Regions from separate parts of the Glutamicibacter protophormiae genome, predicted to be linked through region 2. Evidence: predicted binding sites of a transcription regulator. Region 2 holds the regulator's gene; each other region holds the start of a gene.

Region 1 (5,373 bases), 1.9 Mb from region 2:
CGCCAGCAGCACGACGCGGGCAAGCTTGACGGTCACTGCTACTTCGAGGGCCGCAGCACCGACCGAGCCGCCGGCAGCGACCACCTGGGCGACCTCATGGGTCGAGGCTCCCACCAGCATGCCGATGCTGCGCTCATCCATTCCCATCAGGGCGCCGAGGGCGGGCATGGCGGGGATCATGAGGGTTCCGAAGAGCACTACTAGTCCGACGGCGGTGGCCACCTGGTTTTGCTTGGCCCGCACAACATTTTCCGCCCCGGCCACCGCGGCGGCGCCGCAAATGGAGAAGCCGGCTGCGATCAGCATCCGCTGGGGCAGGTCCAGGCCCATCCGCGAGCCGATCCACAAGGTGGCGAAAAAGGTCACTCCCACCGATAGGAAAACCACCAGCAGCACTCCGGGGCCCAGGCCCAGGATCGTGCCCAGCGACAGCTGCAGCCCGAGCAGGACGATGCCCAGCCGCAGCAGCTTCTTGCCCGACACCGCGATGCCCGGTTCCAGGGCCGCGGGGACCGGAACGATGTTCCGCCACAGGGCTCCGAGCACGATGGCCAGCAGCAGTGCGCTGACTCCGTCGAAGAATCGGCTGATGAGCATGCACAGCGCCCCGGCCAGCAGGCAGACCGCTACGCCGGGCAGTGCGGTGCGTAGCGACGGGGGAGCCGATGACGGGGAAGGTGTCTGGATCTGATCTGTGGGTTGCATGTTTTCAGTCTTCTCCCGTCACGGTTTCGGCGGTATTCGTCCCTCGGCTATGAGAGGCATATGCTCTTGATATGGATCAGGACCCGTCATCATTGAACAGCATTGCGCACTGGATCCAGTTCTCCTCGCTGTCGCTGCTGGTCGGCATCGCCGACCACGGCAGCCTCAGCGCCGGGGCCCGGGCTGCGGGCATCGCCCAGCCGAATGCCTCGCGCGCCCTGAAAACCCTTGAACGCCGGCTCGGCTACCAGCTGGTGGACCGCAAGACCACCGGGTCGACGCTCACCGCCGAGGGTGTGCTCACGGTCCAGTGGGCCCGCGAAGTGCTTGAATGCCTGCAGACCTTCGCCGCCGACGCGCGGTCGCTGGCGGATCCGGGCCAAAGCGAACTGGACTTTGCGGCCAGCATGACCGTGGCGGAGTACCTGGCGCCCAGCTGGATCGGCGCGCTGCATCGCAAGATGCCGTCGGTGAAGCCGCGGATGCGGATCATGAACTCGCAGGACGTGATCCGCAGCGTCCGGGACGGCGAGCTGGAATTCGGGTTCGTCGAGACGCCGCACATCCCCATGGGACTCAGGAGCCAGCAGGTCTACAGCGATGAAATGCTGGTTGTCACCGCGCCGGACCACCCCTGGGCGCAGCGCGGCCAGGCGCTGACCCTCCAGGAACTGCAGAGCACAGCACTGATCGAGCGCGAAGCGGGCTCCGGAACCCGCGCCTTCCTCGACTACATTTCCCATGCCGACCGGCCCAAGCCCCTGGCCGAGTTCAATAGCAACGCCACCATCTGCCAGTGCGCCGCTGCCGGCATGGGGCCGGCGGTGCTCAGCCAGCTGGCCGTGGAAAGCCAATTGAAGCTCGGGACGCTGGTGGAGATCCCCTTCGACGGCCCGGCCCTGGTCCGCGAGCTGCGGGCGATCTGGTCGGTGGACCACGTGCCTGGAGCCGCCGAACAGGCGCTGCTGGAGATCGCCGCGGACTCCGCTTCCTAGATCAAAGGTTCATGGTTTAAACGTGATGGCCGGGCCTGAAATCGGGGCAAATGATTTCAGGCCCGGCCAGGCACGCAGGGAATTTCGTTACGAAGCCTTCACCACGCGGTGTCCCAGCTGGCTGGTCGGGACGCGGTAGGTTTCCCGCGCGGTCAGCGCCGAGACCGAGGCGATCAGCGCGATGGCCGCGGTGAACAGGCTGATCTGGACCCAGCCTCCGGGCTGCAGCCCGCCCAGGGCGGCCACGATGGACGGGGCGAAGCCCGCCATCAGGAAGCCCAGCTGGGTGCCGATGGCCAGGCCGGAGAAGCGTACCTGGGAAGAGAACATCTCGGCGTAGAAGCTCGGCCACACGGCGTTGGCCGCGGCGTAGGCGCAGGAGAAGACCAGCAGCGAGAGCCCGAACTGTAGCAGCGTGTTGCTGGTTTCCATGGAGCGCAGGTAGAAGGGCATGACCGCCGCGGAAGCCAGAGCCCCGTAGATGAAGACCGGCTTGCGGCCGATCCGGTCGGCCAGCATGCCGAAGAACGGCTGGGTGAACAGTGCGCCGATATTGCCCGCCACCACCAGCCACAGGGTGATGGACTCGTCCATGTTGCCGATGGTCTTGCCGTAGGAAATGGCCAGGGTTCCGTACACGGTGGACACCGCCGCGATGAATGCGCACAGCACCACGCGCAGCACGTCCTTCCAGTGGAAGCGCAGCAGCACGGCCAGCGGCAGCTTGGCGAGCTCGTTGTTCTTCTTGGCTTTCTCGAATTCCGGGGTCTCGTGCAGCGAACGGCGGATGAAGAAGGTCACCACCACAACCACGGCCGACAGCCAGAACGGGATGCGCCAGCCGATGCCGAACTTGATCTCGTCCGGCAGTGCCACTACCGGAATGAAGATCAAGGCCGCCAGGCTCTGGCCGCCCTGGGTGCCGGTCAGGGTCCAGGAAGTGAAGAAGCTGCGCCGGTGATCCGGGGCGTGCTCCAGGGACATCGAGGAGGCGCCGGCCTGCTCACCCGCGGCGGACAGGCCCTGCATCAGGCGGGCGACCACCAGCAGGATCGGGGCCAGCCAGCCGACCTGGTCGAAGGTGGGCAGGCAGCCGATGGCGAAGGTCGAGGCGCCCATGAGCACCAGGGTGAACATCAAGACCTTCTGGCGTCCGATCCGGTCGCCGAAGTGGCCCAAGATGATCGCGCCGATGGGGCGGGCGATGTAGGCGAAACCGAAGGTCGCCAGGGACATGACCGCGGCGTTGGCGCCGGCGTCGGGGAAGAAGATGTGCGGGAAGATCAGGGCTGCGGCGGAGCCGAAGATGAAGAAGTCGTAGTATTCGACGGCGCTGCCCATGAAGCTGGCCAGCGCGGCCTTGACCGGCGTGCGCTGTCCGCTTCCGTGTTCTTCAGATGCCGACGGCTTGGGTGTCGTGGTCATCGGGTTACTCCCTTGGTGTGTGGCGATGTTCTGGCCCCATTCCATAAAATGTTCGCTATGCGACCACTTGTTCGGAATGTGTTCATTGGTTTAGAGTAGATGCAAATCACAGACGAAGCAATATCTGTTGCGTCGATGACTGAAGGCGAGGACCTGCGATGAGTACAACTGCCGAATCCTATTTGGTGGGTTTGATCGGCGACGGGGTCATGCCGTCGCTGACTCCCGGGATGCATGAGCGGGAGGCCGATGCGCAAGGCCTGCGCTACCTGTACCGTCCGATCGACCTCGCCGTGCTGGGGCGCCCGGGCAGCGATGTCGGAGCTCTATTAAAGGCCGGAGCGCAGCTTGGTTTCAATGCCTTCAACATCACCCACCCGTGCAAGCAGCTGGTCCTGGAGCACCTGGACGAGATCTCGGAGAATGCCCGGGACATCGGCGCGGTGAACACCGTGGTCATCCGCGAGGGAAAGTTCCACGGCTACAACACCGACGCCTCAGGATTCGGCCGCGGCTTCGCCGAAGGGCTGTCCGGAGCCAACCAGCAACAGGTCCTGCAGCTGGGAGCCGGCGGCGCCGGGTCCGCGGTGGCCTACGCGCTGCTGGCTTCGGGGACCGAGCAGCTCTTCCTGGTGGACCCGGACGCGCAGCGCGCCGGGCAGCGGGCCGGGGAGCTGAACCGGCTCTTCCCGCACGCCGAGATCACCGCAGCCTCCCCGGAACAGGTGCCCGGGCTGCTGCCCTCCGTGGACGGGCTGCTGAACGCCACCCCCATCGGCATGCACCACCACCCCGGCCTGCCGCTGGAACTGGAGGGGCTTGAATCCCGCCACTGGGTGGCTGACTGCATCTACCGTCCGGTCGACACCGAATTGATCCGCGCCGCCCGGGCCCGCGGCTGCCGGGTGCTGGACGGCGGGCACATGGCGGTGGGCCAGGCAGTGGACGCCTTCGAGATCTTCACCGGCATCAAGCCCGATGCCGCGCGCATGCGCGCGCACCTGCTGGAGATGCTGGAGGCGGGACTGTAATGCGCACTTCCATCGCCACCGTGTGCCTCTCGGGAACCCTGGAGGAAAAGATGCTCGCCTGCGCCAAGGCCGGATTCGACGGCATCGAGATCTTCGAGCAGGACCTTCTGGTCAGCCCGATGTCCCCGGAGGAGGTCCGGGCGCTGGCCGCGCGACTGGGGCTCACCTTGGACCTGTTCCAGCCCTTCCGGGATTTCGAAGGCGTGGATCCCGAGCTGCTGCAGGCGAATCTGCACCGCGCGGAGGCGAAGTTCAAGCTCATGGCGCGCCTGGGCATGGACCTCATGCTGCTGTGCTCCAATGTCGGCACCGCCACGATCAACGACGACGAGCTGTTCGTCTCCCAGATCCGCCAGCTCGCGGACCTGGCCGCCGGATACGGGATCCGCATCGCCTACGAGACGCTGGCCTGGGGCAAATACGTTGACACCTACCAGCATTCCTGGGACATCGCCCGCCGGGTGGATCGGGAGAACGTGGGCATCTGCCTGGACAGCTTCCACATCCTCTCGCGCGGGGACGACCCCGAGGCGATCGCGCAGATCCCGGGGGAGAAGATCTTCTTCGTGCAGCTGGCCGACGCCCCGGTGCTGTCCATGGACATCCTGTCCTGGTCGCGGCACTACCGGGTGTTCCCGGGGCAGGGAGGTTTCAAGCTGGATCGGTTCCTCGGCGCCATTGCCCGCTCGGGCTACGCCGGCATCATTTCCCTGGAGATCTTCAACGACGTCTTCCGCCAGTCGAATGTCGAACGCACCGCGGTGGACGGGCTGCGCTCGCTGAACCTGCTGCAGTCCCAAACCGCCGCGCTGCTCGATGCGCAGGGCATCGGCTCCGGGCTCGACCTGCAGGCGCTGCCCGGCGGGCAGCCGCCCCGCGGCTTCGACTTCACCGAAATCCGCACCGAGGATCCCGAGCCGGTGGCGCGGCTGCTGGCCCAGCTGGGCTTCGAGTTCCGCGGCCAGCATCGCCGCAAGCCGGTGCAGCTGTTCAGCGCCGGAGGGGCCAGGATCATCATCAACGCTCAGCGCAGCCGCGGGGTCACCGCCGCGGTGTCCGGCTTCGGGGTGCAGGTCCCGGACCCCGGTGTCGCCGGCGAGCGCGCGCTGCGGCTGCTGGCCTGCCCGGTCCCGCGCCAGCACCTGCGCAACGAAGCGGACCTGCCCGGGTTCAACGCCCCGGACAACACGGAGGTCTTCTTCGCCCCCGCAGGGCGC
Region 2 (5,373 bases):
TTAAAGGGCACCCTTCGTGGATGGAATCTTGTCGCCCATGCGTTCGTCGCGCTCGACGGCTTCGCGCAACGCACGTGCGAAGGACTTAAACTGCGCTTCGACAATGTGGTGCGGGTCGCGGCCCGAGAGCACCTCGATGTGTGCGCAGATTTGTGCGTGGAATGTGATCGCCTCGAAAACGTGACGGGTCATCGAACCGGTGAAGTGTCCGCCGATCAGGTGGTATTCCTGACCCGCTGGCTCACCGCCATGCACCAGGTAGGGGCGCCCGGAAACATCCACCACCGAGCGGGCCAGCGCTTCATCCAGAGGTGCGTAGGAGGTTCCGAAGCGTCGGATTCCGGCCTTGTTGCCCAGGGCAACACGCAGCACCTCGCCAATGGTAATCGCCGTATCTTCCACGGTGTGGTGCACGTCGATATGGGTGTCACCAGTTGCACGCACGGTGAGGTCGATCAGTGAGTGCTTGGACAGAGCAGTGAGCATATGGTCGAAGAACGGCACTGTGGTGCTGATCTCCGAGACGCCTGAGCCATCGAGGTCCAGTTCAACGAATACCGAGGATTCGCTGGTGACTCGTTCCATACGGGCGCGACGTGCGCCAATCAATTCGGCAGACATGTCTTCCTTCGCTTGTCTTGTCTACTTCTGCGTGCTGAGCAGTTCGGTCAGTCGCTCTAAGAAGGCGGTCGTTTCGGCCTCGGTACCCGCGGTGACTCGCAGGGTACCGGCGATTCCGTTGTCACGGATGATGATTCCGGCATCCAGAAGCCCCTGCCAAATGGCGTGGGGGTCTTCCAGCCCGCCGAAGAATACGAAGTTGGAGTCCGAAACCGAAGGCTTCAAGCCAAGTTCGGTCAAGGTACTCACGATGCGGTCTCGCTGGGTCTTGATTTCCTCGACCTGCGCCAGCAGGAGGTCTACGTTCTTCAACGCTGCAATGGCCGTCGCTTGGGTCACCGCAGAGAGGTGGTAGGGCAGGCGGACGAGTCGAATCGCATCGGTGACTTCCGGCGCCGCCGCCAAATATCCGACGCGGGCGCCGGCCAAGCCGAAGGCCTTGGACATTGTTCTGCTGACGATCAACCGCTGACGGCCCGCGAGGAGGCTCAACGCAGATTTGGTGTTGGCCAGTGAAAATTCAGCGTAGGCTTCGTCGACGATCACCATTGCCTTCGTCTCCGAGGCCGCCTCATAGACAGCCTCGATGACATCCAGCCCCAATGCGGTGCCAGTTGGATTATTCGGCGAGCAGAGGAAAACGATATTCGGTGCGTGCTCGCGCACCTGTGCGGCAGCGGACTCAGCGGAAAGTGTGAAATCATCGGCTCGCTTGCCGGCAATATATTCCGTATCCGTCCCGCTGGCCAGCAGCGGGTACATGGAATAGGTGGGGCCGAAGCTCATCACGCTTCGACCGGGGCCGCCGAAGGCCTGCAGGATCTGCTGCAGGATCTCGTTGGAGCCATTGGCAGCCCAGATGTTCTCGCGGTCCAGATCGTGGCCCAGGTACCCGGCCAGGAGTTCGCGCAATTCCACGAATTCACGATCCGGGTAGCGATTCAGCGTCGCCGCCGCCTTGGAGACTTCTTCCGCGATGGCATCGACCACGGTCTGCGGAAGCGGATGGGTGTTCTCATTGACATTCAGCTGAATTGGCACGTCAATTTGTGGCGCACCGTAAGGGGACAGCCCGCGGAGATTCTCACGCAAGGGCAGCTGACTCAATAGTTCACTGCGGACATTCACGTCATTAAGTCTAATGGTGCGGTCGGCGGTTCCAGAATCGGCGACGAAGCTTGGTAACAATACCTGTCGCCACCGAAGGGGGTAGGCCGGCTAATTAGCCAGCACCGGGATGTCCAAGGTATCACCGACGCGGATCTCGCTGGAATCCAGGGCGTTGATCTCTGCGATGTGTTCCATGGCGGCGTTCACGTCGTACCCGACGGCATATTCACGGGCAAGATCCCACAGGGAGTCTCCCGGGATCACCGTTACTGCCACGGTTTCAATTCCCTGCGGCAAGGTGGACGAGGCCTGGGCGCTGGAGGTGAATATGGATACCAAGAATGCGGCGGCGATGGTCAAGATGAAAACGGGAACTCCAACCAGTACCGCCCAGCCTCGGCGATTGATGCGAATCTTCATATGTTCTTTGGTGCGTTTCGAGTCAAGTGCGACGGTAGCCATGACTATTCTCCTCAACAGTGACATGATACGAACCTATCTTCGAATACTAACTTCGAAGATGTGTTCGACTCTCGTATATCTTTTCTAACAGACCCTCGCGGAAATTGTCCAGACACTTTCGAACAAATCTTTGAAAGACTCCCTCACATCGACTAAGATTTCGAAGTAGAAGAGTAACGAGTACATAACATCACCGGCTTCCGACAGTTAGGCATCCGCCCAGCTCTCAACCGGTGATTAGGGAAGGCTAAAGGACATGTCAGCTTCAGAGCGCACTCCCCGATCGAACGCACGTTCGCTGACGATCCGCCAGAAGAAAATTCTGGAGACCATCCAGCGATCGATCGGCAAGAACGGTTACCCACCATCGATGCGCGAGATTGGTGACACCGTGGGACTCAAGAGTCTTTCGAGTGTGACGCACCAGCTGAGCCAGCTTGAAAAGCTCGGCTACCTCCGTCGCGATCCGCGTCGTCCTCGCGCAATGGAGATCCTGCTTCCGTTGCAGCTCAGTGAGGATGCAGCAGCGGCCGAGGCCCCCAAGCCGGTGGACGAAGCCGGCAAGGAAGATGCGAAGATTATCGAGCTGAGCACCTCGGCGGACACCACCATGGTGCCGCTGGTAGGCCGTATCGCCGCTGGCGGTCCGATCTTGGCAGACCAGACTGTTGAAGATGTGTTCGCTCTTCCACGCCAGCTGGTGGGCCATGGCGAATTGTTCATGCTCCGCGTCTCCGGCGATTCAATGGTTGACGCAGCAATCTGCGACGGCGACTGGGTTGTGGTGCGCCGCCAGCAGACTGCGAACAACGGCGACATCGTGGCTGCCTTGCTCGATGAAGAGGCAACAGTGAAGACGTTCCGGCAGCGCGACGGACATACCTGGCTGCTGCCGCAGAATTCGCGTTACGAGCCAATTCTCGGTGACGCTGCGACCGTCATGGGCCGGGTGGTCTCGGTCATGCGTTCGCTCTAGTCCAATATGCCGAAGAGCGCTGGGGATCAGTTCCATGGAGCTGATCCCCAGCGCTCTTCGGTTTAGCTCGGCATCCGAGAATCACTGCTCGCTAGCTTGGGATGCTTACCGCGTTCTACCCTTTGGTTTCAATATCAATATTTCCGGTCGCAAGCCTTCGCAGCTTCAAGACTCGACGTTGGAAAAGAGGGCTCGGAACTAAGTGCAGTTCTCGGAGAGAATACGCTCACTCGCTGCATGCTCGGCACCTGTCATCCATAAACCGTACTTATGTTTGACCTCAACTTGCCGAGTCACGTAATCGCACCAGTATCCTCTTTCCGGTGGAAGCCAGGTTGCAGCATCACTGTCGCCTTTTGACGCATTGGTCGGACCGTCCACAGCCAGGAGATTCAGTGGGTCATTTGCGAATTCCTGACGTTCCACTGCCGATAGCTGCTGTGCCCCCTTTTGCCATGCATCAGAGAGTGCAACTACGTGATCGATCTGAACTGCATTGCTGGTTCCCTGACCACGTTGAAACTGGATCGACTTGCCCGTGTACGGATCGTTGAGGGTTCCGGTCAAAACGACGCAGTCCCCCGTACCGTCTTGGAAAGAGTGGACCACGAGGTCACGGGCGAGAATATCATTACGCGCATCGCACCCGTTTCGGTCCGGATCCCCCCACCCGCTGCCAAACAGGTCGCGGTCGTATCCAGTCTTAGGCGCACGTCCCTTGACCGGTACTTCCGCCAGAAGCTCCAGGGCTCCGGTCGCTTCCTCCCCGAGGTTCTCGGCATCTTGTGCGGTTGATGCTGTTGCCGAGGAAGGCCTGGCTGACTCCGCAGGCGTTGCAATCGGCGTTGGGGCTTCACTATAGATCTCAATCGGCGGAGCTTCGCTCCGGATCACGATTTCAGGTTGATCCGCGGACTCATTGCCGTCCGCGAGACTGGCACCACCAGCCGGTGCGGAGCATCCCGTGAGAATCGCCGAAAGCGCTAGAAATGCGCTCGAAGCAATCGCTATTTTTCGCAACCGACACCGTCCCCATCACGATCAAGCTTGCGCGAATATCCCGGGTCACCTTGATAGATGGGAGCGGCCCCGGCATTCTTCACAGCCGTGCAATTCGCATAGGAGGTGGAAGATGATGCCTTGGCAGGCCGAGTGTAGGCTTCAGGTGCTGCACGTTCTGCCTTTTCTTTGGCAGCTTGCTTCTGCGCTTCCTTTTTAGCCGCTGCCTCCTCGGCCCTTCGCTTGTCGGCAGCGGCTTTCTCCGCTGCTTTCTTTTCGGCAGCAGCCTTCTCCTCCACAGCCTTCTTCTCGGCTGCCTTCTTCTCGGCTGCGGCCTTTGCCTCTGCGGCCTTCTTCTCTGCCTCTTGCTTGGCAGCTAGAACAGACTTATCGTGGTCGCCTTGGCTGGTCCAAACAAGTGCATTCGTGGCACCCTCGTCGCAGTACAGCTTCTCGGAAGCTTGTTCCATGACCAGCTCGTCCCCCTCGCACGTTTCGCCAATGAAATCTGCAAGCGTGGACGGCGATGGACTGGGTGTTGGTGTTTCGCTCACCTTTGTGGTCGGAGCTGCGTCGGCAGAGGGTGGAGCGTCCGCCGCGCCGGTGGTGTCCATGAAGCCGCCAGCGACGATGGTGATAAGAACCGAACCGGCAGTTAGTGCAGCAATTCGCTTCCTGCCGAAAATACGGAGAAACGGCAGTTTGCCCACGACCAGTCCGATCAAGGAAACGATCAGGAGAAGCAATCCCAGCAACAATGCCAATTCGGGTACGGCAAGCATCAAGATGACCAGTACGGCAAGAACGGTTACGACAACCCAGAGTTTCTTGCTGCTCTTCGATTTCGGACGCTCCGGTGGAACAGGAGAAGGAAAATAGGACACGGTACTTCCTCAATGAATTCGTGATGATACGAAATTCCATCCTCTTGATGCACCTGTACAAAAACAACTTCAGGTCCGTCTATTAATTTCTCAAATTCGTCCGGGAATATTGTTCATAATTTCAAGCAGCAAGTCCATCGAAGACTTTGGAGAGCTGATTTTGGGTTCACTTCGATATCATCTAATTTCAGGAAATTCGGAAGCGTGCCAGTCAGCAGGACTTTCAACTTGAAACGTGCTCTGATTCCCTCATCTAGCCACCGGTGTCGGCACTCATTTCCTCTGGCATCACCGGAGAATCCGACAACCCAGCACTCTAGC
Region 3 (5,373 bases), 1.5 Mb from region 2:
CAGGTCGTAGACGAATTCCAGGTTGGCCAGCTCCTCGGAGCGCGAGCCGTCCATGCGCCACGAGTCCTTGTGGTAGCCAGCTGGCAGCATGAAGGTGGTGAGCACCATGTGCTGGGGGTTCTTGGGAGTCATTGAAACTCATCCTTTCCTGCGAATGCGACGGGAAGCACTGAATCCATGTTTACAAGAGTCCATAAAGTAGTAAATAGAGAACTTTTGTGCCATAGCATTCAGAAAAATTGATGTTAGAAGTCAAAAACTGGTCCGCGTACCGACAGGTACGCGGACCGGCGGTGGGGTTAGGCGTTCAGCTTTGCGTCGGCCGATGCTGAGCCAGCGGTCTTCGGAGACAATGCGGCGCCTTCCGGGCTGATGCGGATTGCGATCAGTCCGATCACCAGGATCGCCACCCAGAAGATGCCAACCGCGGTGATGCCGAAGCTGACGGCCAAAGCGGTGCAGATCATCGGGGTGAAGCCGGCGCCGAGGGTTGAGGATCCCTGGTAGGCCAGCGACGCGCCGGTATAGCGGACTTCGGCCGGGAACAGCTCGGAGATGTAAGCGCCAATCGGTCCGGCGAGAATGCCCTGGATGACGCCATTGCCGACGATCACTGCTACTGCGAAGCCCCAGCCGGTGCCATTGCTCATCAGGAAGACTGCTGGGAAGGCCCACAGGATGCCGGCGATGCCGCCGATGGTCAGGATGGTCTTGCGGCCGTACTTGTCAGAGAGCTTGGCGGCCAAGAGGCAGACCACGATGGTGACCATGGCAGCGTAGCCCTTGGTGTTCAGCACGAAGGAGCGGTCCACTCCCTGGGCGGCGGCTTCGGAAACGCCCCATGAGGTCAAGACGCCCTGGCAGGTGTAGAACCCCAGCGAAGCGATCAGGGTAATGATGACCGTGCGTGAGTGGTTCTTCAGCACCAGTGAAATCGGGGTCTTGCGTTCCTGCTGGCGCTCGGTCGCTTTCGCATCCATTTCCTGGAAAATCGGGGTTTCTGCCACCTTCAGGCGGATGACCATACCGATGATGATCAGCACTGCCGAGAAGATGAATGGAAGGCGCCAGCCCCATTCCAGGAAGGCATCACCGGTGGAGAAGGAGACGAAGGAGACCAGGAAGGTGGCCAGCAGGCCGCCGGCCGGGGCGCCGGCATTCGCGAAGGATGCCGCGAAACCGCGCTTGGAAGCTGGTGCATGTTCCAGTGCCATCAGCGTGGCGCCGCCCCATTCGCCGCCGACCGCGACGCCCTGGACCACGCGCAGCAGGACCAGGATGATCGGGGCGGCCACGCCAATGGTTGCGGTCGTTGGCAGCAGGCCAATGGCAACGGTGGCTACGCCCATCATCATCATGGACAGCACCAGCATCTTCTTGCGTCCCAAGCGGTCGCCGAAGTGGCCGAAGACAATGCCGCCCAGCGGGCGGGCGATGTATCCGACAGCCAGGGTGCCGAAGGAGGCGAAGAGAGCCAAGCCAGGGGTCAGGTTGCTGAAGAAAACCTTGTCGAAAATCAGCGACGCCGCGGTGGCGTACAAGATGAAGTCGTAATACTCGATGACACTGCCCAAGAAGCTGGAACCGAGAATGCGGCGCAAATCCTTGGTATTGAGGGAGTCGCTGGGCTCCATTGCCTGTGCTGGGCGGTTCTGCTGTGATGAGGACACCTGAGAACCCTTCCTTTTCGCTGATGTGACTTAAGCCATAGTGTCTTATTTCACTCGCACTGTCCACTTTTTACGCATTTTAAGACTAATAATATTTTCTTGAGCGGGTAAAAACCGTGGAATTCAGCGGTTTTGAAAAATTTCTTCAGCGAGTGACTTGATCTGGATCACAGAGGTTATATAAACTGATGCACAGAATATATTTTTGAACCCGCTTGGCGGGACGCCCGATAAGGAGCAGCAAAGATGAGTGCACGCACTGGAGAGCAGTACCTGGCAGGGCTCAAGGATTCCCGCGAGGTCTGGCTGGGAGATCAGCGCATTGACGTCACCGAGCATCCGGCTTTTGCCGGATCGATCAACGGCATGGCAGCGTACTTCGACTACCAGCACAAGTATGCAGATGACTGCCTGATGGTCGATGAAGAGACCGGCGAGCAGCATAACGTCTCGCTGCTTCGCCCGAAGAACGCGGAAGACATCGCACGCCGCCACCGCGCATTCGACCGCCTGGCCCGCTACTCCAACGGCATGCTCGGCCGCACCCCGGACTATGTGAACGTCGTGCTGGCCGGCCATGCCTCGCGCCCTGACATCTTCGCCAAGTCCGGGGACCCGGTCTACTTCGAGCGCCTGCAGAACTACTGGCGCCTGGTCCAGGAGAAGGACCTGGCCCTGACCCACACCATCGTGCACGCTGCCATCGACAAGTCGGTCGGCGAACTGCAGGGCATCAATGAAGAACTGACCCTGCGCGTGGTGGACCGCACCGAAGAAGGCCTGATCGTGCGCGGCGCGAAGATGCTCGCCACCCTGGGCCCCATCGCCGACGAGCTCTACGTCTACCCGGCCGTGCCGATCCAGAAGGGCTTCGAGGAATACGCGCTGTCCTTCGCCATCCCGGTCGCCACCAAGGGCGTGGTTTCGGTATGCCGCGACCATTACGGCGTGGACCAGCCAGTGGTGGACAAGCCATTCTCCTCGCGCTTCGACGAGCAGGATGCGGTCATCATCTTCGACGACGTGCTGGTTCCGTGGGACCGCGTCTTCATCGACGGCCAGCTGGATGTCTACAACTCCTTGAATGCCGGCACCGCCACCGGAAACACCCAGCAACAGACCGCCATCCGCGCATCGGTGAAGCTCGAATTCGCTTATGACCTGTGCGTGCAGATGGCCAAGGTCACCGCCACCGATACCAAGCCGGACACCGCTGCGATGCTCGGCGAAATCTACTCCTACCTGCGCATCGCCCGCGCCGTGATCCACTCGGCCGAGGTCAACGCCTCGGAATGGGGCGGCGGAGCGTTCTTCTGCCACGATGACATCTCCGCGCTGCGCACCATGATGCCAATCTGGATGGCACGCGTGAACGACATCATCAAGTCGATGGGCTCGCACAACCTGCTGGCCACCCCGACCGCGTCCGCCTTCGAGGATCCTCGCCTGGGCCCACTGCTGAAGAAGTACCTGCCAGGGGCCAACGGCATTGCGCCGGAGGAACGCGCCAAGATCTTCCGCACCGCGTGGGACTTCGCCGGATCCGCGCTGGGCAGCCGCATCGAGCTCTACGAGCGCTTCTACCTGGGCTCGGTGGGCCGTGCCCGCGGCCTGGACCACCGCAAGGCCCAGATGAAGGGCGAAACCGGTGCCTTCGAGGCGATGTTCGCGGAGTTGGGCATCGACCCGGTTCTGGCAGAGCAGTCCGGACTGGACCTCGACGCCGCGGCAACGCGCGCCTGAGGAAATCATGGCTAACCCGACGCCCGATGTGCTCGATGCGCTGCTGGAGCACCTGCTGGAAACCCAGTACGCCCAGCTGCCAGAGGAAACGATCCAGCGTGTGAACCAGCGCCTGCTCGACTCCGTGGGAGTCGGGGTAGCAGGCCACCGTGCCGATGATGCGGCGGGCCTCATCGAGGTAGCCAAAGCCTGGGGCAGCGGTGAAGAAGCCACCGTGCTGGGGACCGGAATCAAGCTTCCGGCCACCTCGGCGGCCTTCGTGAATGCTGCCTTGATCCGGTCCTTCGACTTCGAGCCGGTGGAAGCCGAAGGCCCAGCCGGCAAACAGGTGGCAGCCCATATTTCCGGCACCACCGTGGCCGTCGTGCTGGCCCTGGCCGAAACGACCGGGGCGAGCGGCGAAGAAACCTTGGCCGCGCTGGCGCTGGGTGATGACCTGGCAGCCCGCTTGGCCATCGCTGGCGGCTTCGATGTGTACTCGGGGCAGGACAATACCGGTACGCTCAATACCCTGGCCGCCGCGTTCATCGCCAGCCGAATGCTCGGGCTGACCAAAGCCCAGGCGCGGCATGCAACAGGCATCGCGGTGAACCAGGCCGCGGGCAACGTGGCCGCCATCTTCGATGGCGCCAACAGCTTCAAGCTGCCCATGGCCTTCGCCGCGCGATCCGGAATCGCCGCCGCGCAGCTGGCCAAGGCCGGCCTGGAATCAGCCGCTGACCCGCTGACCGGCAAGCACGGCTACTTCCAGCTGTTCGGCATCGACGCGCAGCCGGAACTGGCAGTTCAAGGTCTGGGCGAAAGCTTCCATGGCGATTGCACCATCAAGCCGTTTGCCAGCTGCCGCGCAGCGCAGCCATCGCTGCAGGCCTGCGCGGAATTGGTGGCCGATGGCTCGGTGGACTACAAGGACATCGAATGCCTGACCGTGCACCTGAGCGAACGGACCCTGAACGGATTCGTGGGGGCGCGCTTCGAGGCCGGGGACACCCGCACCGTGGCAGCGCTGTTCTCGGTGCATGCCACCGCGGCGATCGCCTTGATCCATGGAACGGTCCGCCCGGAGCACCTGACCGCCAACGCGCTGGCCGATCCGGTACTGGCGCAGATGCTCGGACGGATCGAGCTGGTGGCCTCGCTGCCCAACAGCCAGCGCCTGACCGCTGAAATCACCGCACGGCTGCGCAACGGCGAAATACGCCACGTGCGCGTGGAACATCCGGACGGAAACATCCTGCGCACAGCCCTGGAGCATGACCAGGTCGTTGATAAGTTCTCGAAGAATCTCGAGTTCTCCCATCCTGAGCTGGCAGCGCGCAAAGACGCGTTGCTGCACCAGCTCGAACACCTCGCCAGCGCCCGCGACGTCAATGAACTGATCGCAGCGCTGGACCCTTCCAAAAACTTCACCCCGAATTACCAGGAGCAACTCTCATGAGCATCACCAACCTTGAATCGGTCACCCCGGTAGACATGAACATCTTCCGCAACGTCGTAGGCCACTTCGCTTCCGGCGTCACGGTGATCACCACCGCTGTGGACGGCCAGCTCTACGGCACCACCGCCTCCGCAGTGTCCTCGCTGTCGATGGAACCGCCAATGATGCTCGCTTGCCTGAACCGCTCCAGCTCCACCCACGACCGGGTGGTGGAAGCCGGCATCTTCGGCATCAACATCCTGGCCGAGGACCAGGGGGCGCTGGCCTTCCACTTCGGCCGCAAGGGCGAGGACAAGTTCGCCACCGTGCCGCATACGCTCTCCGAGGAAGGCATCCCGCTGATCGACGGCGCCTTGGCCACGATCGTGTGCCATGTGGCAGAAACACCGACCGGAGGTACCCACACGGTGTTCCTCGGGTTGGTCAGCCACGCTGAAGCGCATGACCGCGAACCGCTGGCCTACTACCGCGGAACCATGGGACGCCTGGAGCCAACCAAGGAACTGGCCGCCTACCAAGCCA

The links. The regulator LexA, encoded in region 2, represses DNA repair genes until DNA is damaged. The targets are predictions, from matches to a motif close to TCGAACANNTGTTCGA.
Region 1: the regulator LexA is predicted to act here: its motif matches at 3,185-3,200, upstream of JQN66_RS14430 (shikimate dehydrogenase).
Region 3: the regulator LexA is predicted to act here: its motif matches at 1,864-1,879, upstream of JQN66_RS16275 (4-hydroxyphenylacetate 3-hydroxylase N-terminal domain-containing protein).

Annotation. Positions count from the first base shown of each region.
Region 1 covers NZ_CP069806.1:3,080,970-3,086,342, reverse strand. The annotation lists gene JQN66_RS14445 (YeiH family protein) at 1-705, opposite strand, end outside; gene JQN66_RS14440 (LysR substrate-binding domain-containing protein) at 798-1,700, shown strand; gene JQN66_RS14435 (MFS transporter) at 1,788-3,125, opposite strand; gene JQN66_RS14430 (shikimate dehydrogenase) at 3,284-4,156, shown strand; gene JQN66_RS14425 (bifunctional sugar phosphate isomerase/epimerase/4-hydroxyphenylpyruvate dioxygenase family protein) at 4,156-5,373, shown strand, end outside.
Region 2 covers NZ_CP069806.1:1,203,959-1,209,331, reverse strand. The annotation lists gene hisB (imidazoleglycerol-phosphate dehydratase HisB) at 1-621, opposite strand; gene JQN66_RS05725 (histidinol-phosphate transaminase) at 643-1,749, opposite strand; gene JQN66_RS05720 (LysM peptidoglycan-binding domain-containing protein) at 1,840-2,193, opposite strand; gene lexA (transcriptional repressor LexA) at 2,450-3,169, shown strand; gene JQN66_RS05710 (HNH endonuclease family protein) at 3,368-4,189, opposite strand; gene JQN66_RS05705 (excalibur calcium-binding domain-containing protein) at 4,177-5,052, opposite strand.
Region 3 covers NZ_CP069806.1:3,480,615-3,485,987, reverse strand. The annotation lists gene JQN66_RS16285 (LLM class flavin-dependent oxidoreductase) at 1-132, opposite strand, end outside; gene JQN66_RS16280 (MFS transporter) at 300-1,670, opposite strand; gene JQN66_RS16275 (4-hydroxyphenylacetate 3-hydroxylase N-terminal domain-containing protein) at 1,917-3,413, shown strand; gene JQN66_RS16270 (MmgE/PrpD family protein) at 3,421-4,851, shown strand; gene JQN66_RS16265 (flavin reductase) at 4,848-5,373, shown strand, end outside.